2 regions of the Mucilaginibacter auburnensis genome follow, and region 2 is predicted to be linked to the other one. Evidence: riboswitches for the same ligand, from Rfam matches in the RefSeq annotation. Region 2 holds a riboswitch; the other holds the start of a gene.
What was found. Region 2 has a riboswitch for S-adenosylmethionine ahead of CLV57_RS12605 (O-acetylhomoserine aminocarboxypropyltransferase/cysteine synthase family protein). Riboswitches for the same ligand answer to the same signal wherever they lie in the genome.
Positions count from the first base shown of each region.

Region 1: another riboswitch for S-adenosylmethionine. It lies ahead of metH (methionine synthase); the one in region 2 lies ahead of CLV57_RS12605 (O-acetylhomoserine aminocarboxypropyltransferase/cysteine synthase family protein).

Region 1 covers NZ_PGFJ01000002.1:1,390,402-1,402,392, reverse strand. Annotated here, with positions in the region: gene der (ribosome biogenesis GTPase Der) at 9-1,310, shown strand; gene CLV57_RS16970 (MafI family immunity protein) at 1,395-1,628, shown strand; gene CLV57_RS16965 (S41 family peptidase) at 1,675-3,270, opposite strand; gene murQ (N-acetylmuramic acid 6-phosphate etherase) at 3,557-4,378, shown strand; gene CLV57_RS16955 (DUF4240 domain-containing protein) at 4,375-5,025, shown strand; gene CLV57_RS16950 (hypothetical protein) at 5,037-5,603, shown strand; gene CLV57_RS16945 (Bax inhibitor-1/YccA family protein) at 5,728-6,453, shown strand; SAM riboswitch class I at 6,582-6,695, shown strand; gene metH (methionine synthase) at 6,869-10,537, shown strand; gene metF (methylenetetrahydrofolate reductase [NAD(P)H]) at 10,630-11,583, shown strand; gene CLV57_RS16930 (hypothetical protein) at 11,607-11,991, opposite strand, start outside.
Region 2 covers NZ_PGFJ01000002.1:450,713-462,703, forward strand. Annotated here, with positions in the region: gene CLV57_RS12595 (homoserine dehydrogenase) at 1-380, opposite strand, end outside; gene CLV57_RS12600 (homoserine O-acetyltransferase family protein) at 380-1,435, opposite strand; gene CLV57_RS12605 (O-acetylhomoserine aminocarboxypropyltransferase/cysteine synthase family protein) at 1,499-2,803, opposite strand; SAM riboswitch class I at 3,008-3,119, opposite strand; gene CLV57_RS12610 (trans-sulfuration enzyme family protein) at 3,282-4,397, opposite strand; gene mqnE (aminofutalosine synthase MqnE) at 4,509-5,702, shown strand; gene CLV57_RS12620 (histidine phosphatase family protein) at 5,795-6,415, shown strand; gene CLV57_RS12625 (menaquinone biosynthetic enzyme MqnA/MqnD family protein) at 6,425-7,168, shown strand; gene ccsA (cytochrome c biogenesis protein CcsA) at 7,233-9,710, opposite strand; gene CLV57_RS12635 (cytochrome c maturation protein CcmE domain-containing protein) at 9,797-10,207, opposite strand; gene CLV57_RS12640 (T9SS type B sorting domain-containing protein) at 10,317-11,991, opposite strand, start outside.

The sequences.
Region 1 (11,991 bases), 940 kb from region 2:
AAAGAAAAATGAGTAACATAGTAGCAATAGTTGGCCGCCCAAACGTTGGCAAGTCAACCTTATACAACCGATTGACCGAAAGCCGTAAAGCTATTGTTGATGACTTTAGCGGCGTAACCCGCGACAGGCATTATGGCGTAGCCGAGTGGACCGACCACCCTTTTACCGTAATTGATACCGGTGGTTATGTAGCCAACTCTGATGATGTTTTTGAAGCAGCTATACGCGAGCAGGTTGTAATTGCCATTGAGGAAGCTTCAGTAATTTTGTTTGTGGTGGATGTTACTACCGGCATAACCGATTTGGACGATGAGATTGCCGTATTGCTTCGCCGGAGTAAAAAGCCTGTTTTTGTTGTTGTTAACAAGGTGGATAACAATAGCCAGCAAACCGAAGCTTCTGTATTTTATAGTTTTGGCTTAGGCGAGATCTATAACATATCGTCAATGACCGGCTCAGGCACCGGTGAGCTATTAGACGAAGTGGTTAAACACTTTGAAGATGTTCCGCTGGAAGATAATACGCGCCCTAAATATGCCATTGTTGGGCGTCCTAATGTGGGTAAGTCGTCAATTATCAATTCATTGATTGGTAAGCAACGTAATATAGTTACCCCGGTTGCAGGTACAACCCGCGACAGTATTCACATCCATTACAATCAGTATGGTCATGATTTTATGCTGATTGACACTGCCGGTTTGCGTAAAAAAACCAAGGTGAAGGAAAATATTGAGTTTTACTCGGTAATGCGTACTATCAAAGCTTTAGAGGAAGCCGATGTTGTTATCATAATGATTGACGCTGTAGAAGGTTTTGAGTCGCAGGATATGAACATTTTCCACTTGGCTGAAAAGAACAAAAAAGGCATCGTGATCGTGGTGAACAAGTGGGATTTGATAGAAAAGAACAGCAAAACAGTTAAGGTTTTTGAGGAGATGATACGCGAGAAGATAGCGCCTTTCACTGATGTACCTATCGTATTTACTTCTGTTACCGAGAAACAACGCGTATTAAAGGTGATTGAAGTTGCTAACCAGGTTTACCAGAACCGGGCCCGTAAGATCTCTACCTCAAAACTAAATGATGTAATGTTGCCGATAATTGAAAATTATCCACCGCCATCTATAAAAGGTAAATACGTTAAAATTAAATACGCTACTCAAATTGCAGGTACATCCCCAATGTTTGCGTTCTTCTGTAATTTACCTCAGTACGTCAAAGAACCCTACTATCGCTTTATAGAAAATAAACTACGCGAAAACTTTGAGCTGAGCGGCGCACCGGTGCAGGTTTGGTTCAGGCAGAAGTAGTTTGAACTAAGATTTATAGGATTATATTTATTATAGGATTGAGCAAGCGATCTGAGTATGTCTTTAATAAACCAACTTAATCTTTTGATAGAGAGGTCAAAAGTTTTTGGATCATCAGAAGTTTATGTAAAGCAAGCTTGCGAGTTTTTAGACCACCGTGAACATGGTTTGTGCTTTGATACAGTCGTTATGCAGCTGTATGAGTCTGACCTTGCAATAAGTGATGATTATTACAACTTAATAGGAGAGATTGCTAATAAAATGGATGTGGAAATGCAGTACTATAGTTTTATGGAAAGCTTGATCGCTAAAAATTAAGCAAATCCTATTATCCCAATCATCCAAAAAATCTTAGTTCAGACAATTAATCCAGACTCTCCACCGCTTTCCAAACCGCTACGTCTGTATTGTTAAGCGTTTTGTAGTAAGCTTCGTCGCCCCATTTAAAATGGGCTGCGGTAGCTTTTAATAGTGTTTTGGCGTGTGCTTTGCCGGCTATTATTTCTTCGTTGGTGATGTCTTTTACTGTAAGCGCCGCATATTTAAAAAATCTGTTCAACTCAACATCGCTAACGTTATACTGGCTGATAAAGGCATCGTCAGTGGTGTAAGTTTTTAATACCAGTTGCAGGTAGTCAATTACATAAGCTGTAAAAACATCGTTTTTACTTAGCTGATGTATCAGCCATGTGTTTTTTGTGGTGTCTTCGGGTACAAAAACGTCGGGCATAATACCGCCACCGCTAAATACCTTGCGCCCTGCTGATGTGCGATATTTACTGTTGGTGCGCAACACGCTGTCATTCAAATTGCTTTCCGCAGAAAATAATTCACCTTTGCGCATGCGCTCGGCTAACTCATTGCGATAGCTAACGGCGCCGTCTTTGTATGTTTTTTGTATGGAACGCCCGGATGCTGTATAATACCTGGCAACGGTTAAGTTAACAGCCGAACCGTCATCAAACTGAAACTGCTCCTGCACCAATCCCTTACCAAACGACCTGCGACCAACAATAGTGGCCCGGTCAAGGTCTTGCAAAGAACCAGCTAAAATTTCACTGGCCGAGGCAGAGTATTCATCTATCAACACTGCCAGTTTACCGTTTTGAAATACCCCCGAGTCGGTGGCAAAGTAATCTGTACGTGGTTCGTGCTTGCCTTTGGTGTAAACTATCAGTTGTTTACTATTCAAAAACTCATCGGCTAAACTTGTTGCGGTATTTAAATAGCCGCCGCCATTACCGCGCAGGTCAAGCACCAGTTTTTTTACGCCATCGGCTTTCAGCTTTAATAATGCTTTTCTAAAATCGGCATCGGTAGTGGTGGCAAACTTGCTTATTTTGATGTACCCTGTTTCGCCCGCTATTTTATAAGCAGCATCAATACTGCTTAATGGAACCCGGTCGCGTTTTATAGTTACTGTTTTCAAGCTATTGCTTCCGGCAGGTAAAACAGCCAGGTCAAGCTTGGAGCCTTTTTCGCCGCGTAAGGTTTTACTTACCTGCGTGTTAGTTAACTGTATACCGGCAAATTTCTGATGATTAGCTTCAATTACTTTGTCGCCTGCCTTAATGCCCTGCAAAGCCGCTGGTCCGCCCGGGTATACATAGCTGATCACCATGGTATCGCGCAGCAAATTGTATTCTACACCAATGCCGTTAAAGCCGCCTTCCAGTTTTTCGTTTACGCTTTGGGCTTGTTGCGCAGGTAAGTAAATAGAGTGTGGATCAAGGCGTTGCAGGAGTTCATTAACGGTTTCGCCCTCAACACTATCAACGTTTACAGAGTCTACATAGTTATTACGCACAAGGTCAAGTACTTTGGAAAGTTTGCTTCTGCCCGAAAATGCCAGGTCAACATCCTCACCGCCAAAGCTGCCACCGCCTATGTAAAGGCCAATGGTTACCCCAAGCAAAACGAGGATTGCAGAACGGAATATGATAGCGGCAGTTTGTTTCATTCCTAACACAAAGCTAATAATTTTAGTGCTACAGGCGGCATTTTGTAGAAGCAATTATCTAACCATTATCATTAATTTTACTCAATTTTGTAAAAATAGCATAAATGGCAGGCTGCATTTACTCACCCGGTCAAAGCTGCGCCGGACCACCCTCTCTTTCGCAAGCGAAAAAGAGGGTAGAGAAATAAATTCAAATCCCATTCTTTGCGCAGCAGAGAGGGGTGACGAGCGAAGCAACGTCGGGGTGAGTCAAACAAGCGACATTTATTTAAACTAAAACAACACAATGCAAAGCACTACCGAAAAAGACTCACATTATAATGATCTGGAAAAAATGAGTGTGGCCGAAATACTGCGCCACATCAATCACGAAGATCAAACCGTTGCCGTTTCGGTAAGTAAGGCATTGCCGCAAATTGAAGCGCTGGCAACAGCTGTTGCCGAACGTATGAGCAAAGGCGGACGCTTGTTTTACATAGGCGCGGGTACCAGCGGCAGATTAGGGGTGGTTGATGCCTCAGAGTGCCCGCCAACGTTTGGTGTTCCGTTTGATTGGGTGGTAGGTATTATTGCCGGTGGCGATAGCGCTATACGCAAAGCGGTTGAGTTTGCCGAAGACGATAAGGAGCAGGCCTGGCGCGATCTGCAGGCTTTTAACATCAATGAAAAAGACGTGGTGGTTGGCATAGCGGCATCAGGCACTACCCCTTATGTTATTGGCGGCCTGGAAACAGCAAATGAAAATAATGTGCTTACCGGTTGCGTTGTATGTAACAATGGTAGCCCTGTTGCAGCGGTAGCCCAATTGCCGGTAGAAGTGGTTACCGGTCCGGAGTTTGTTACCGGTTCAACCCGAATGAAAGCCGGCACCGCGCAAAAAATGGTGCTGAACATGCTTAGTACATCGGTAATGATACAACTGGGCAGGGTGAAGGGCAATAAAATGGTGGACATGCAGCTTACTAACAATAAACTGGTTGACCGCGGTACCCGAATGATAGTTGCAGAAACCGGATTGGACGAAGCAACTGCCGCCAAACTGTTGGAAGAGCATGGAAGTGTAAGAAAGGCCGTCGAGTTTCATCAAAATAAGCAATCAGTAAGATGAGGGGTTTTTTAACTATTGCTTTATTCGTCATCTTGAGCGTTAACTTGAGCTGTGTGCCTGTTAATGATGCTGAAAGTTTCAAGCCCGCCGTTGATTTTACGGCTGCTGATAAATTAGACGAGAGAGAATTTTGGAAAATAATTGATTACTCTCATAACGCTGCAAAAGGCAATTTAGACTTGCAAAATGAAATTATAATAAAAAAACTTTCAGCTTATGAGCCGGCTGAGATCATAAATTTTGAAGTAATACTTTGCAAAAAGCTTATTGAGGCGAATAGCTACAAAGTATTAGCGGCCAACACTATAATGGACGGGGGGGCATCTGACGATGGTTTTTTGTATTATAGACTGTGGTTGATAAGTTTGGGTGAAACGACCTTCAAACAGACCTTGAAAAATCCTGAATATTTAGCAGCCCTTATAAAAAAAGGCGTTGTACCTGATTTCGAGGCTCTGCTTTATGTGTCGACCGAAGCTTATAAAAATAAAACGGGTAAACAAAAGGAGGACGATTCTTTTCCGAGAGGTGTAGCATTTGCGCAAGGGTTGAATTATGATTTTGGCGGGCCAAAAATTGTAGGAACAGAGTGGAGAGAAGAAGACTTACCGAAGTTATATCCAAAACTTTGGAAAAAATTTAATTAGAAAGAGGCTAAATGCACGAAATAGAACCATATTACCGATGGCGCGACGACTATATTGCCGCAGAGGATGAGCGTTCGCCGTTTTATGCTACAGAGTATAGTGAGTTTGAATTTGATAAACAGTTATATAACTACCTGTTGCATCCCCAATGGGATTCATTCGGATCAAATACGCTATACATTAAAGTACTATTTGTTGATTACGACCGTTCTTATGCTATCATCGAATTTATAGGTGAGTGGAACGATGCTATCAGCAATGATATAATGCTACTCAAGCGGGAGATTATTGAGCTGATGGAAGATTACGGCATCAATAAGTTCATACTGATAGGGGAGAATGTGCTGAACTTCCACTCGTCAGACGACAGTTATTACGAAGAATGGTTTCAGGATGTGGAAGATGGCTGGATAGCAGGCATTAATTTCCGCGAGCATGTAATAGAGGAGTTTAAACGCAGTAATATTGACTATTACATTAACTTTGGCGGTGAGCTGGATGAAATGATATGGCGCAACCTCAAACCTGTACAGTTCTTTAAAAAAGTGGAAGAACAACTGACGAAGAGACTTTATTAGATGGAGACAAGAATTAAGAGTCAAGAGCTAAGACCTCTAATGTTACATTGTCCTGATTCTTGCATCTTGTCTCCCGTATCTAAATTATCTATCTTAGACACAACAACAATTTAATAAACCGAACATGGAAATTAAAGATTCAAAATACGTTTATGATAACGTAATACAAATCGACGAAGCAGATTCATCACGTAAATACTTAGCTAAAGTTTTTACATGGATGTTTGTAGGCCTTGGTATATCAGCTATTGTAGCTTTTCTGATCGGGCCGAGTATATTAACTGTCATTCAAGATCCTATAACTGGTAAATTAACAGGCTTGGGTTATTTAGCTGTATTTGCTCCCGTGGGCTTGTCTATGGCTTTATCATTTGCCGCTTCGCGCCTTTCTTACCCTGCAGTAGTGGGCTTGTTTGTTGCTTATGCAGTGTCTATCGGCGTTACATTAAGCATACTTGCACTAATTTATACCGCCAGCTCTATATTCACTGTATTTTTGAGTGCTTCGGTGGTTTTTGCTATCATGGCAATTGCCGGTTACACTACTCAGCAAGACTTAACTAAGTTTGGTTCTGTATTGATAATCATATTTATAGGGGCTTTTGTAGTAAGCCTGGTTAACTTCTTTTTAGGAAGCTCGCAACTGGATTACATATTGAGCTTTGTTTTTATGGCTATAATGGTAGGTTTAACCGCTTACTATATTCAAATGCTTAAACGCATTGGCGCCGGTTTAGAATACGGCAATGCCGAGTCTAAAAAGCTGGTTATCATCGGTGCATTTGTTTTGTATACCACCTTTATTAACCTGTTTATGTCTATGCTGCGCATATTTGGCGACAGGCGGTAAGCGAAATTTATCAAGATAGTTAAGGCCGCTTCACACAAGCGGCCTTTTTTGTGTCAAAATTATTTCAATCAAGTCAACCGGAATACTTTAGGCTTTGCACATTACAATCTTATTTCGCAATTTTGCGCTGCTTATAGAGAAAGACGGAGGGATTAGACCCTGCGATGTCTTGGCAACCTGTAACTTACAAGGTGCTACATTCTACTCGGTCCGCCGACTTTATGGATCGAGACAGATAAGCGAAAGTCAAATTTATCCGACTCTTCGAAATAAGCGATTATAGATGTGAGATCTGAGACATGAGAATTGAGATTCTTGTTCGTTCTTTATCAATTATTTCACACTAAATACGGGAATGTGTTAAAAGCTATGGGTTTTCTCATATCTCAAATCTCACTTCTCATATCTAAACGAAATGGACATCAGAGAAGAACTCAAAAAACGAATACTCATTATTGACGGGGCAATGGGTACCATGATACAACGGTACCAATTAACCGAAGCTGATTTTAGAGGCGAAAGGTTTAAAAACCACCCTTGCGATCTGCAGGGTAATAATGACTTGCTTAACCTTACACGCCCCGACGTTATAAAGGCTATACATGCCGAGTATTTAAACGCGGGTGCAGATATAATTGAAACCAACACTTTCAGCACGCAGGTAATTTCGTTGGCCGACTACCAGATGGAAGAACTGGCTTATGAGCTGAGCTACGAAGGCGCCCGTTTAGCGCGTGAGGTTGCTGATGAGTTCACTAAAAAAGACCTCTCAAAACCACGTTTTGTGGCCGGCGCTGTTGGTCCTACCAACCGTACCGCTTCGCTTTCGCCGGACGTGAATGACCCGGGTTACCGTGCTGTTACCTTTGATAACCTGGCTGATGCTTATTATGATCAGATCCGTGGTTTGGTTGATGGTGGTTCTGATGTATTATTAATTGAAACCATTTTTGATACCCTGAATGCCAAAGCAGCTTTGTTTGCTGCTGATAAATACGCGCAGGAAAGCGGCAAGCATTTGCCTATCATGATATCGGGTACCATTACAGATGCTTCCGGCCGTACCCTTTCGGGGCAAACGGTTGAGGCGTTTTGGAACTCGGTGCGACATGCTAACCTGTTATCTGTAGGGCTTAACTGTGCTTTAGGCGCTCGTGAAATGCGTCCGCACTTGCAGGAACTTTCTGAAAAAGCGGATGTGTTCATATCAGCCTACCCTAATGCCGGCTTGCCTAACGAGTTTGGTCAGTACGATGAAACACCGCACGAAACGGCCCACCAGGTGGATGATTTTATAAAAGCAGGCATGGTAAACATTGTGGGCGGCTGCTGCGGTACCACTCCCGACCATATAAAATGTATTGCCGGTAAAGCTGCACAATACCCGCCACGCGAAGTGCCAACACTTGCGCCCAACATGCGCCTGAGCGGTTTAGAGGCGGTTACCATTACACCCGAAAGTATATTTGTTAACGTAGGTGAGCGTACCAACATTACCGGTTCGCCCAAGTTCAGTAAGCTGATATTGGCCGAAAATTACGAGGAAGCTTTATCTGTTGCCGCGCAACAGGTTGAAGGTGGCGCCCAGGTTATCGACATTAACATGGACGAGGGTATGATAGACTCGGAAGCGGTAATGGTTAAATTTCTTAATTTGGTTGCGTCTGAACCTGATATTGCCAAACTGCCTATCATGATTGACTCCTCTAAATGGACGGTTATTGAGGCGGGTTTAAAATGTATACAAGGCAAGGGCATTGTTAACTCTATTTCCCTCAAAGAAGGCGAAGACAAGTTTAAAGAGTACGCCCGTAAAATAATGAGCTATGGCGCTGCCGCGGTAGTAATGGCTTTTGATGAAACCGGCCAGGCAGATAACCTGGAAAGGCGTAAAGAAATCTGCGGTCGCTCTTACGATATATTGGTGAATGAGGTTGGCTTCCCGCCTGAAGACATCATCTTCGACCCAAATATTTTGACCGTTGCAACCGGTTTAGAAGAACACAATAACTACGCGGTTGACTTTATTGAAGCCACCCGTTGGATCAAACAAAACCTGCCGCACGCCAAGGTAAGCGGTGGTGTAAGTAATATATCATTTTCGTTTAGAGGTAACAACGTTGTGCGCGAGGCAATGCACTCGGCATTTTTATACCACGCTATTAAAGCGGGTATGGATATGGGCATTGTTAATGCCGGTATGCTGGAGGTTTACGAAGAGATTCCAAAAGACCTGTTAGAGTTGGTGGAAGACGTGTTGTTGAACCGTCGCCCGGATGCTACTGAGCGCTTGGTAGAATATGCCGACACCATTAAAAGTAAAGGCAAAGAAATAGTACGCGATGAGCAATGGCGTAATGAATCTGTCGAGAGTCGCTTATCGCACGCTTTAGTAAAAGGTATTGTAGAATATTTGGATGCCGATGTGGAAGAAGCCCGCCAGAAATATGCGCGTCCGTTAGAAGTGATTGAAGGTCCGTTAATGGATGGCATGAACATAGTAGGCGATCTGTTTGGTGCCGGTAAAATGTTTTTGCCGCAGGTGGTAAAATCTGCCCGTGTAATGAAAAAAGCCGTGGCCTACCTGTTACCGTTCATTGAAGCAGAAAAAGCCAAAGGCGGCGGTGGGCAGCGCAGCAGCGCGGGTAAAATTTTAATGGCCACCGTAAAAGGCGACGTACACGATATTGGCAAAAATATTGTGGGCGTGGTATTGGCTTGCAATAACTTTGAGATCATCGATCTCGGGGTAATGGTGCCTGCGCAGCGTATTATTGAAGAAGCTAAAAAGCAGGAGGTTGACATTATCGGCCTGAGCGGATTGATCACCCCATCGTTAGATGAGATGGTACATTTTGCCAAAGAGATGGAGCGCAACGGCTTTACTATTCCGTTAATTATTGGCGGCGCTACAACATCTCGCATACATGCCGCGGTAAAGGTTGCGCCAAATTATTCAGGTGCCGCCATACATGTGCTGGATGCATCGCGCAGTGTTACCGTTTGCAGTAACCTGATGAATAAAGACACGCGTGATAGCTACATTCAGGGTATAAAAGATGAATATGCCAAAGCCCGCGAGGCACACGCCAACAAACGTTCTGATAAGCGTTTTGTATCATTAGCTGATGCAAGGGCACAAAAGTTCCAGATAGATGTAACTAAGGTTGCGCCTGCACCTTCGTTTACCGGCACCAAGGTTTTTGAGGCCTATCCGCTGGCGGAGTTGGTGCCTTATATTGACTGGACACCTTTTTTCCATACCTGGGAGTTGCGTGGCAGCTATCCTAAAATATTTGAAGATAAGTTTGTTGGCGACGAAGCCAAAAAACTATTTGACGATGCCCAGGCGATGTTGAAGCAGGTAGTTGATGAAAACCTGTTGCAGGCAAACGGTGTAATAGGTTTCTGGCCTGCCAATGCAGTAGGCGATGATATTGAATTGTATACCGATGAAACCCGCACGCAGGTATTATCTCGCATACATACCCTCCGCCAGCAAGCCGAAAAACCGCAGGGCGAACCTTATTATGCTTTATCAGATTTTATAGCAACAAAGGAAAGTGGCGTGCCCGATTATTTCGGCGGCTTTGCCGTGACAACCGGGTTAGGGTGCGATGAACTGGTGGCCAAATACGAAAAAGATCACGACGATTATAACAGCATTATGGCCAAAGCAATAGCCGACAGGTTAGCCGAAGCTTTTGCCGAAAAAATGCACGAGCTGGTACGTAAAGAGTACTGGGGTTACGCTAAGGACGAAACTTTAAGCAATCAGGACCTGATAAAAGAGGAATATGTAGGTATTCGTCCGGCGCCGGGTTACCCTGCTTGTCCGGAGCATACCGAGAAGATCACCTTGTTTAATTTGCTTAAAGCTGAAGACAACGCACACATGCACCTTACCGAAAGTTTGGCCATGATGCCGGCGGCATCCGTAAGCGGGTTTTATTTCTCACATCCGCAATCGCGCTACTTTGGTTTGAACAAGATCAGCAAAGACCAAATTGAAGACTACGCCAAACGTAAAGTGATGAGCGTAGAAACGGTTGAACGCTGGTTAGGGCCGAACCTGAATTATTAACCCCCGGCCCCCTGAAGGGGTAGGAGAGTTAGAAGAAATTATATTAATATTGAACCATTAAACCAAATTCCCCCTTTAGGGGGTTAGGGGGCATGAAGATAACAGACCACATAGCAAAAGCCAACGGCAAAACCTTATTCTCATTTGAACTATTACCGCCCATGAAAGGGCAGGGCATTCAGGGCATTTTCAATGCTATTGACCCTTTAATGGAATTTAATCCGCCGTTTATTGATGTTACCTCATCGCGCGAGGAATATGTTTATAAGGAGCATGCTAATGGCTTGCTGGAGAAGGTGAGCTACCGCAAGCGCCCCGGCACCGTGGCTGTTTGCGCCGCTATTATGAACAAGTATGGCGTTGATGCTGTGCCGCATTTAATTTGCGGCGGTTTTACCAAAGAAGAAACTGAATACGCTTTGATCGATCTGCAGTTTTTAGGTATAGAAAACGTTTTGGTGCTACGTGGCGATGCCCGTAAAACCGAATCTTCATTTGTGCCTACACAGGGCGGGCATTGCTATGCCAATGAGTTACTGGAGCAGGTAGTGAATATGAATAACGGCAAATATCTGCACGAAGACCATGAAGCGGTTAAATCTGATTTCTGTATAGGTGTGGCCGGTTATCCCGAGAAACATTTTGAAGCCCCCAACCTTAAAACAGACTTTAAATACTTAAAACAAAAAATCGATGCCGGCGCCGACTTCATCGTTACCCAAATGTTTTATGATAACAGTAAGTACATGGAGTTTGTAAAACAATGCCGTGAAAATGGTATCAACGTGCCAATCATTCCAGGGTTAAAGCCAATTACCTCGTCAAAGCAGTTAATTAATTTGCCTAAAATATTCCACATAGATATCCCTGATGAGCTAAGCGATGCAGTGCACGCCTGCAAATCAGAAGCTGACGTGAAAGAGGTAGGCATTGAATGGATGATCAACCAATGTAAAGAGCTGATGAAATTTGGTGCACCGGTTATGCACTTTTACACTATGGGTAACCCTGGCCCTACAAAGCGTATTGCGCAAGCTATTTTTTAGGGGTTAGAGATTGAATTGGCAGCTTAGTTTTTTGTCAATTCGACATATATCCTTATTCTATGAGTTGGGTTTAATGTCGTAAAGGCACTTTGGTTATAAAAATTAGAAATTGTTACGTATGACCGAACTTGGAAACGATTATCAGGCTTCCAGATATCTGTACGCCTAAGCCCTATTCTTGAGTTAATCAATGACAAATCGTTTAAACTACCGTTAGTATCTGCTTCTCCATATTTGGACGATATAAGTTTAGTTAGCAGGTTGTATTGATCTATCAGTTTCTTTTCAAATTCTAATGTTTGTTGATTATTATCTTTTTTATCAAAATTGCTTACATCCCACTCATATAATATTTCAGATACTGTTGAGTCCGTTTTTAAAAAAGTATAATAAACCAAAAGATTCGGA
Region 2 (11,991 bases):
ATACTACCGCAAACGGCACCTTCATAAAGCAATGAAGTATCATACTGATCCTGCAGTTTTAATAGTTCCTCTAAATGAAGCGCAATCATTTTTTTACTGGCAGATACCACACTCTTACCTGAGCTAAGGGCGCGCGATGCTATTTCAAATGCAGCTTCAGTATCATTGATCAGCTCAATTATAGTGTTGATCTCCGGGTCGTTCAGCAACTCATCTTTATCTGTAGTAAAATATGATGCGGGCAACGATCTCTCTTTGCCGGCATCCTTAATAGCTATTTTTTTAATTTCGATGTTGAGGTTTTTGGTCTTGATGATGTCGTAAAGGCCTTGCCCTACTACACCAAAGCCAAAAAGCCCGATAGTTAGTTTTTTGCTCATTATAGTGTTTGCTGTAATTGGATGTTATTTCCTTTTACATCTTTTTGATAAAACGAAGTAATAATTTTGGTCAGCGCATCTGTCTCGATCAGGAAACCATCATGCCCGTAAAAAGAATCGAGTTCAACAAAAGAAGCTCCGGGTATGTGTTTTGCCAGATACTCCTGCTCGTTGATGGGAAACAGAACGTCTGACCGGATGCCGATAACCAGCGTACGAGATTTGATAACTTTTAAGGCATTCTCAACCCCACCGCGACCACGACCCACGTTGTGCGAATCCATCGCTTTAGATAAATACCAATAACTGTACGCATTAAAACGGTTAACCAGCTTATCGCCCTGGTAACATTGATAGCTTGAAGCGCGAAAGTCGTCGCATACGGCATCGCTTTCTTCCTGCTGACTGATATCGTAAGTTTTATAAGTACGGTAAGATAATAGCGCCATACTGCGCGCTGCCTTTAAACCCTTTCTGCCACCATCCGGGCTACCCGGCAAAAAGGTATCATCTGCCAGTAAAGCCAAGCGCTGCGACTCATTAAAAGCAATTCCCCATGGTGAATGGCGCGCGTTGGTAGCAATAGCGATTAGGTTTTTAATAAGATAAGGTTGTATAATAGCCCACTCCAAAGCCTGTTGGCCACCTAAAGAACCGCCTATGCATATTTCAATTTGCGTAACGCCCAAATGTGCTGCCAGTAAACAGTGCGCATTGGCCATGTCGCGTATGTTTACCTTCGGGAAACTTAAATAATACGGTTGGCCGGTTTGCGGGTTGATACTAAGCGGACTACTTGTACCGTAAGGCGAGCTCAATACATTGGCACAAACTATAAAATGATCGGCAGGATTGAAATAATCATTCTCGCCAAACAAACCCTTCCACCAATCCAATACATCAGAGTTAGCGGTAAGCGCGTGGCAAACCCAAATTACATTATCGCCTTTTTCGTTCAGCGTTCCGTAAGTGTGATAACCTATCTCTAATTCGTGCAGTATTTCGCCCGATTCAAGTGTAAAAGGTTGAGAATGTTTGTATAAATGTATACTCATTATTAAAAGTAAAGTGTAAAAGTGCTTAAGCACTTTTACACAATTTGTTGCGGCTTATTCGCTTTATGCTATTTTAGCCAAAGCCTGTTCAAAATCAGCTATAATGTCATCAATATGTTCAATACCAACTGCTACACGCAATAATCCGGGCGTAACGCCTGCAGATAACTGCTCTGCGTCTGATAACTGTTGATGCGTTGTAGCAGATGGTTGTATAATTAATGTTTTAGCATCGCCAACGTTAGCTAAGTGACTAACCAGTTGCAGGCTATCAATAACGCTACCTGCTTTTTCTTTACCGCCTTTAACTTCAAACGACAGTACCGCACCAAAGCCATTTTTTAGATATTTTTTAGCCAGTTCATGCGTTGGTGAAGATTCCAGTCCAGGATAGTTTACTTTTTCAATAGCCGGGTGTTGCTCCAGCCACTTAGCTAATGCCAAAGTATTATCAACATGGCGCTGAACGCGTAATGATAAAGTCTCCAGTCCTTGCAATAATAACCAGGCGTTAAACGGTGATTGAGCAGGGCCGAAATCTCTCAGCCCCTCAACACGTGCACGGATAATAAATTGAATATTACCAAACGGACCGTTAACGCCAAAAACGTCTGAAAACACCAATCCGTGATATCCTTCTGACGGCTCGCTAAAAGCAGGGAACTTGCCGTTACCCCAGTTGTAATTGCCGCCATCAACAATAACACCGCCGATGCTTGTACCGTGTCCGCCTATCCATTTTGTTGCCGATTCAACTACAACATTTGCACCATGCTCTAACGGACGAAACAAGTAACCACCAGCGCCAAAGGTGTTATCAACTATTAAAGGAAGGTCATGCTTTTTAGCTACAGCGCTTACCTTTTCAAAATCAGGCACGTTAAAGCCCGGGTTACCTATGGTTTCAAGGTAAATGGCTTTGGTATTACCGTCAATTAAAGCGTCGATGCTTTCGGCAGTATCATCTTTAGCAAAACGTGCTTCAATACCTAAACGTTTAAAAGCAACTTTAAATTGATTATAGGTACCACCGTATAAAAATGGCGAGGTTACAAAGTTATCGCCCGCCTGTAAAATATTGTTTAACGCGATAAACTGTGCTGCCTGGCCCGATGCTGTTGCCAAAGCGGCTACACCGCCTTCAAGAGCAGCAATACGCTTTTCAAAAACATCGGTAGTTGGGTTCATTATACGCGTGTAGATGTTGCCAAACTCTTTTAAGGCAAAAAGATTAGCGCCATGCTCGGCGTTTTTAAATGCATATGAGGTTGTTTGATAAAGTGGTACAGCACGAGAGCCTGTGGCGCTATCAACTTCCTGACCGGCGTGTAGTTGTAAGGTTTCGAATTTTAAATTGGTAGTAGACATAATATTATTTTTAGAATTGGTTGAAAAATTAACATGGTTTCTTGCAGTAGGCTTTGGGCTTAAACAAGCCTTCGGCATACACATTAAATGGAGGGGTGCGCATTAGCAGCAACAGCAACGCATGCAACAACAGAAATTGCTAACGCGTTTAAAAACTGATATACTAACTACGGGAAGGTTGTTTGTTAAATTTTCCATATTGTTAATTTATATTTCCCGGGATATTTACCGGGGCAGGAATTGGCACCTTCTTCGCATCTGCGGAGGGTTGCCAGCGGGTCGCGGAGCCTGATCTCTCGCCGCTTCTTTATAAACCAAATATGCCTGAAAGGTATATTGATCAATTACATTGCTATCGCAATGTGCTGCAAATATAGGTTTTGATTGCTTAAATGCAAATTTTTGGAAGGCAAAAGGTGAAAGCTAAAAGGTGAAAGGCGTCTTTTCATATTCAATATCAATCCTTTTACCTTTCGCCTTAAGAAAGAGCCTGATCCATATCGGCTATTAAATCATCAATATGTTCCAACCCTACTGATATCCGTAATAAATTAAATGGTGTTCTTGTATCGGGCCCTTCCATAGTGGCTCTATGCTCTATCAAGCTTTCAACACCGCCTAAACTGGTGGCGCGGGTAAATAACTGCAATTTATTAATTACCCGGTTGGCAGCTTCAGGTCCATCTTTTAATGTAAATGACAGCATACCGCCAAAATAATTCATTTGTCCTTTGGCTACCTCATGTCCGGGATGCGATGGCAAGCCCGGATATAAAACCTGTTCAACTGCCGGCTGCTGCTGTAAAAACTCCGCCAAAGCCTGCGCATTACTTACATGCCCACGAATACGATAAGGCAGTGTTTTTATGCTTCGCGTAAGCATGTAGCAATCCTGAGGAGATGGAACAGCGCCACCCATTACCTGCACATTACGTATTTTTTGCCACCACTCATCATCCTTTGCAGTTATTAAGGCCCCACCCATTACATCACTGTGCCCACCAAAATACTTAGTTGACGAGTGCATAACAATATCAACTCCAAGGTTTAAAGGCTGCTGACATATGGGTGAAGCGAATGTATTGTCGCAAGCTACTTTGATATTATGCTTTTTAGCTATGGCTACAACTTTACGTATATCTGTAATTTTTAATAAAGGGTTGGATGGTGTCTCAATCCATATTAACCCGGTGTTGGGTTTTATGTGAGCATTTAAAACTTCTGTATCGTCTATATTAGTAAAATCAAACTCTAATATACCTTCAAACAATTGCTTTAACTGATTGCGCAGACCATGATACATATCATCGGGCGCAATGATGTGTGTGCCGGGTGTTAATGATTGAAAAACCGCCATTCCAGCAGCATTTCCCGATGAAAAAGCAGCTGCATCAACACCATTCTCCAGCTTTGCCAATACGTTTTCTAACGATGCCCGGTTGGGGTTAGTTGCACGACTGTAGATGTGGCCCTCTCTAAAACTGCCGTCTGGCATACGCTCAAAGGTAGTTGATAGCGTAATGGGTTGCACAACTGCACCCGTAAACTCATCTGTTTTATTCCCTGCGTGTATGGCTATGGTTTCCTGTCTCATAAAAACAAACTTAGAAAATTATAGGGTTCATAGCACAAAAATTGCGCCTGCCCGACAGATGTTGCACTACCATTACATTAACATTTGCTATTTTTGCAAAAACACTTTTTAATGGGGGCTGAAGGCAAATTACAACTACTACTACAAGATGCCGGCCTTTCTGCTGAGCTAAAACACATTGCAGAAAAGGTACTGAATAACCAACGCATAACATTTGATGAGGGCGTTACGCTCTACGAAAAAGGCGAACTGGCTTATGTAGGCGTTTTGGCTAATTACGTACGCGAAAAGCGTCACGGCGATGTAACCTATTTTAACCGCAACTTTCATATTGAACCTACTAACTTATGCGTGTATGATTGCAAGTTTTGTTCGTATTCAAGATTGATAAAACAGCGTTCGGAAGGTTGGGAATACACTATGGAAGAGATGTTTGACATCGTAAAGAAGTATGACGGCGAACCTGTTACGGAAGTGCACATAGTTGGTGGTGTATTACCGCAATATGATGTACCTTTTTATGCAGAACTCTTCAGCAAGATAAGAGCGCATCGCCCTGAATTGCATGTTAAAGCCCTTACTCCGGTTGAGTATCATTACATCTTCAAAAAAGCCAAAATAGATTATGCTACCGGCATGAAAATGATGATGGATGCCGGTTTAGGCTCTATCCCCGGTGGTGGCGCGGAAATATTTGACGAAGGCATACGCGAACAGATAGCCAAAGATAAATGTACATCGCAGCAGTGGCTGGATATACACGAGGAATGGCATAAATTGGGTGGCCGCTCTAATGCCACTATGCTATATGGGCATATTGAGGAATTCAAACATCGGGTTGACCACATGGAGCGCTTGCGCCAACTGCAGGACAGAACCGGCGGTTTTCAAACCTTTATTCCATTGAAATTCCGCAATAAGGATAACCAGATGTCGCATGTGCCCGAGGTTAGCGTGATTGAGGACCTACGTAACTATGCCATAGCGCGTATTTATCTGGATAACTTTGATCATATTAAAGCCTACTGGGCTATGATCAGCAGAAACACCGCGCAATTATCGCTCAACTTTGGGGTAGATGATATTGATGGCACGTTGGACGATACCACCAAAATATATTCCATGGCCGGCGCGGAAGAGCAAACGCCAGCTATGAGTACCAAAGAACTGGTTGAGCTGATAAAACAGGTTGGCCGCCACCCAATTGAGCGTGACACCCTGTATAACGTAGTAACAGATTACCAAAACCATCAGTTTGCCGAAGAAGCCAAACCACAGTTTTATAAACTGCCTGTAATTAATTAGTCATTGGGCATTGGTCATTAGTCATTGGTTGCATCTTTTAACCTCATAAATGACAAGTGACCAATGACCAATGACCAGTGACTTAATGACTAATGACTAAAAAAACACTTTACATAGTACGCCACGGCCAAACTGAGTTGAACAGATTAGGCATTGTTCAAGGTCGCGGTAAGAATACTGATTTGAATGATGAAGGCAGATGGCAAGCCGACAGGTTTTACCAGGCTTACAAACATGTAGCTTTTGATAAAATTTACATCTCTGAGTTGAAGCGCACCCAGCAAAGTATCCAACAGTTTATTGATCTGGGCATTCCATATGAAAAACTGGCCGGATTGGATGAATTAGCCTGGGGTATTTTAGAAGGCCAGCCTGCCACACCTGAAACTAAATCTGCTTTTTTACAAATTGTGCGCGATTGGGTTGCCGGAAACTTAGACAGCAAGTTTGAAGGCGGTGAAAGCCCTAATGAGGTACAGGCACGCCAACGCGAGGCATTGGATGTGATCATGTCCCATCCGGAAGAAGAAACAGTTTTGATATGCATGCACGGCCGTGCCATGCGTTTGTTTTTGTGCCTGCTAACCGGTAAATCGGCAGTTGAGGCTGAGGATTTTCCGCATCAAAATCTGGTGCTTTATAAAGTAACTTTTGACGGCGAAAAATTCAGCATAGCTGATTTTAATAATGCCGACCATTTAAAGAAAGATTGAGAACGATACGTGAGTAACATTAAAATATCAGCGGTTAGCTATACCAATACCAAGCCCTTTATTTACGGGCTGCAACATTCAGATGTGTTAGATAAGATAGATCTGAGTCTGGATATTCCGGCTGAGTGCGCACAGAAACTGATAGATAACAAAGTAGATATCGGCCTAATACCCGTGGCTGCTACCCTTAACCTCTCCTATTGGGAAATTGTTGCCGACTATTGCATTGGTGCCGTTGGCGAGGTAAACTCTGTTTTTATATTCAGCAATTGCGAGATCAGTAAGGTAAAACACTTACAGCTCGATCCTGAATCGCGTTCATCCAACAATTTGGCAAGGGTACTGCTTAAACATTATTGGAAGTTGGCTCCTGAGTTGATTACCAACGCTTCTGATTATGGCAATTCAACGGATGAAGAAACCGCCTATGTTCAAATTGGCGACCGTACTTTTGGCAAAAAGGATAAATACAAATTTGCTTATGACCTTGCAGGTGAATGGCAAAAATTTACCGGACTGCCTTTTGTATTTGCTGCATGGATAGCCAACAAACCAATTCCACTTGAATTTGTAGCGGAGTTTAATGAAGCTTTAAAGTATGGCTTGCAACACCGTGACGAGTTATTTGCTGAAATACCCGCGCGCGCCGACTTTGATATTCATGATTACCTGATGAATAAAATAGATTTTGATCTGACGGAAGATAAACGAAAAGCGCTTCATTTATTTTTAGATTATTTGAAGGCATTGTAGTATGTATAAACAAGAAGAGCCTTTGCTTATTTCAGGCTCTTCTTGTTTGGAATCAGATATACACTTAAACCACTTTTATCTCTTTATTCCTTCTCAGTATGGCCATTAAGGTACCAATTACCATGATGATGGTTCCAGCCCATAACAGGTTAATGAATGGAAAATTAATAGCACGCATTACTATGTATTTGCGTTCGCCCGGTGGCAATTGATACATAGTTACCTCCACCTTGTTTTGTTCAGGAATGATCTTGCTGAAGCGGAACTTTATACCCAGATCTTCCACTTTAGCAGCAAAATCAAAAGCATTATTGTTTTTGATCAGATAGATAGGCTTAGCCTGGTAAGTTTTACCGTTAGATACTACATCTATAGCCAACTCAACGGCTACATCTTTATCATTCAGTTCAATACTTTTTACTTTGTTAATGCGTGTAACACTTTTAAGTAGAGCATAACCTTCTCTAAACGGAAGGGTATCGCCAACTGCAACCTCATAAACCAAAGGAGCCTCGTATTTGCTGTCGTCGTCCTCTCCCTCGTGTCCCTCTGCTTCAGCAGTTTCATCATAGGTAATAGAGTTGGCCATGTTTACGTGTGTGTAAATATCACTAAACAAATAGTGGCGCGTATCGGGAGATGAGATCAATCCCATTTTGCGATTAGCCTGCGCGTTAGGTTTCAGCATAAAATCTTCAACCACTTTTCCATTATCATCAAAGCGTTTGTATTGAACTTTGAAATAATGGTTAGGAGGAGCTATAGAATCACCCACATAGGTTACCTGGTACTTGCCCATGGTTACAGGCATATTTTTGTACATGGTAACATTCTCCATCGGATTGTTCTTTCCCTTAATGAAGTCTTCAGAATATTGCGTACCTGCCGTATTTTCAGATATCACTTTACTTGTACCTGCAGCAATTAAGGCTCCTACCAACATCAAGCCAAAGCCAATGTGCGCCACTGCTGATCCTGCCAGTTTAAATTTGCCCTTAACAGCATCGCCTAATATTTTACCATTGGCCAGTATAGAGTAAATGCTGCAAAGCATTACCAATGAAAATACAAAGTTGAGTTTATAAACGCCCGTTAGAAAAATAACCGCTCCTGTTATTAAGGCAGCAACACCTATGTAAACACCTGTTGTTATAAAAAAGCGGGTAACATCTGTCTTTTTGTATTTTAGAAATTGCGATACACCGGTAAGCAGGGTCACTACAATGGCAAATGAAGCCTGAATAATGTTATAATGCTTTACCGGATCTGTAGGTGGCGCCAGCTTTGTACCGAACATGGCATTCCAAACAGGAATAGACGATACCACAACCAGGTGGAAGCAAGAAAGACACATAAACACAGAACCTACAAACATCCAAAACTCGCGTGAATAAGTTTCTTCATCTTTTTGGGTGATAGGCAGATCTTTCCAGCGCAGCACCAATAGAATTATTGACACTACCAGGAAGATAATCACATCAATAGCGAGATGCCAGAACATCCCAGCATCAGTAAAAGAATGCACAGAAGTTTCGCCTAAAACACCACTGCGGGTTAGGAATGATGCATATAACACCAGCACAAAGCTCATCATCGTCATGATAGTGGCGGTTGCGTAGGAGTGTCCGGAGTTTTTATAAACAATAAGTACGTGAACGGCACCAACCAATATCAGCCAAGGTATGATAGAAGCATTTTCAACCGGGTCCCAGGCCCAAAAACCGCCAAACGTAAGTGACTCATAAGCCCAGAAGGCTCCCATTATAATACCTGTGCCTAATACCATCATGGCAAATAAACCGTATGGTATGGCAGGTTTTATCCATTCTGTATAGCGTTTTTGCCATAATCCTGCAATAGCATAAGCAAACGGAATGATCATTGAACCAAAGCCTAAAAACAAAGTGGGTGGGTGAATAACCATCCAGTAGTTTTGCAGTAATGGGTTCATACCGTTACCGTCTTTAATGTAGCTCAGGTAATTTTTATAAAGCTCCGGATTAGTAGCGAATATAGGCGCGGAGTCTTTTAGATTAACCGCTTCGCGCAGCAAAATAAATGGAGACGACCCTATACGGATGCCAAATATTTCAACTCCCAGCAAAAATGTAGCTAACATAGCCTGAGAAAAAGCGATAACCGTCATTACTGGTCTTTCCCACGTTTTTGCTTTCCATATCATGAAACTACCTAAAACAGATTGCCAGAAAGTCCACAGCCAAAAGCTACCCTCCTGTCCATCCCAAAAGCTGGAAATTATGTAATAAACCGGAAGCGCGCGTGAAGAGTGTTCATGTGCGTATTGGTACTCAAACAGGTGATTTACAATGATGTAAAACAGGCAAACACCAATACCAATTACAGAAACAGTGTTTATGATGAAACCAGCCCGTGCCAAAGTTTGCCATGAGTTATCAGTTTTATTGTTGGTGGCAAAATAATAGGCAATTGCCGCAAATAACGCCGAACCAAATGATAATACTATAAAAAACTGGCCTAAGCTACCCGGTATAAGGTGCTCGCCAACGAAAGCTGTATCCATTAAAATTGTTTATGTATTGGCCCGCGAAGGCTTGAATTCTGTAAATTCTGTTTAACGCGTTGAAGTTAAATCAGGTGATGGATATATTATAAAGCTGCCTGTTTAGCTTTAAATTCTGTCATCTCGACCTTATCGTCCTTATATTTAGACGGACACTTCATTAATATCTTTGATGCATGAAATTCATTGCCCTGCATTTTTCCGGTCAACACAATTTGCTCTGAACGTTCAAAATCTTGAGGCTTGCTACCTGTGAAAACTACCTTACGTTCCTGCCCGTTATCATCTTTCATATAAAAAGCAAAGTAATTGGCATCTTTGGTTGCATCGTAATACAAATCTTTTGTTTTGTTTAGTTGTCCTTTTACCTGCAACTCGCTCTCCGTATTTTCAGCATCTTTAAAAGAGCCGTAAGTACTTGAATTACTGTACACACTTATAATAACAGCAATAGCTATTGCAATAATAACCAAACCAAAAATTGAACTTTTTTTCATTATAGGTTTATCTCCGTTTAAATCGCGTTTGCAAAAATACAAAACGTTGAGGGAATAATTTTTATTACATGGGATATGTTTTATTTAGAATTGTTACAGATAAGCGCCGTTATTTAATGATACTAACATAGCCACCTTTGGTAACTTTAGTATGATAGTACTGATCAGTGCCTTCAAATAACCAGTAATACGTTCCAACAGGTAATGGTTTACCGTTCCAGTTACCATCCCATAGGTTACTTTGCTTATTAGTTTTGTATAAAAATTGCCCGCTGCGGCTATAAATACTTATCGTTCCAAACTCAATAAAACCCTCTAAGGTCAAACCAAAAGCATCATTAATACCATCACCATTTGGTGTGATTGCTTTGGGGGCTGAAATCACAAACGGAGCAGGTGGATCTATTGTAACATTCACAGACGCTATTTTCTCACAACCCGATTCACTTATTGCTTTGATGTAGTATTTGCCGCTTGCATTAATATTTTGAAAGTCAGCAAGAGGCACCGTCAATTTATTGTTGGAATAATAATAGTACTTATAGCCGGAGTGATGGGTGTAAGCTTTGCTTAAATCGGCAGTTGCCGGGTAAACAACCTTCAGATCAGATGTGGTAAGATCCACTTCATCATAATATCTTAATTCAACCTTTAAAGTGTTAGTACATCCTGCTGAATTAGTAGCTTTTATGTAGTAAGTGCCGGATTGAGAAATCTTGTCAGGATCGCGCAAATATTCTTCAGTTATAGGATTTATATAGTATTCCAGGCTAAATTTACCAACGCTGCCGCTTGTTACTAACGGCGATCTTAAATTAAATTTTGAGCCTTTGCAGAAATATAAAACCGGCTCTACCTTAAAAACAAATGATTCGTCTGACTTTATGATGGCTACATTGAGTGTATCTCTGCATCCCAGCCCGGGCAACGCGTCTACAACGAGGCTGTAACGAGTACCATTGGGCGGTGCTGGACTAATATTCAATGTTTGGGTGGTGTCTAACACTTTGGTCATGTCATCACTTTTATACCATTTGTAACTATTAAATCCGCGCGGACCTTTTAAAGAAACAAAATTTTGATTAGAACAGTAAGCGTTGCCCGTTATAGGATTATTGCACTGCTCATTTATATCAAAATACGCATAACCAAAATGACCACCTCGTGTACAATCATTAGCAGTAAAAATCAATTGGATTTTTTTCCCTGCATAACCTTGGAGGTTTATGGTTGTTGACGTCCAATCTTTATAATAAATAGACGAAAGATCAACTCCGCCGTTTGGTAAAGGATTATTGGTTACAATATCTGATATTTTAAAGCCGGGCAAATTCTGATTTGCTATAAAATCAAAAGCAGGACATTCAACCTCCTTATTATCAGTTTCATTAAAAACTCTTACGGCAAACCTCGGTTGCTCAACATCGCTGTGGCCCTCAGGATTTTGCAACACCACAGCGTAATTCAATATCAAAGCGTATTGAGGTGTATTAGGAACACTTAGCGCATAAATTAATCTGTCAACTCCCCTGCCTGTATTATCGTCACCTAAACGTACTGCAAATCCGCTACCATTAGGACTCACTGTAGGAAAGTTTCCGTAACGATCGAATTTCTCGTCGCTGGCTTTCATTAAAGTTAGCCTGGGCTCAACAGGTTGTGACGTTTCGCTCAAACTTAGCGCGCCGTTTCGCGCTATTTCTCCTGTAAACATTTGCCAGCCGCTAAAGTCTCCGCGCTCAAAACCAATATTGTCCGGGCACTGTGAAAAAACAGCTGGGCAT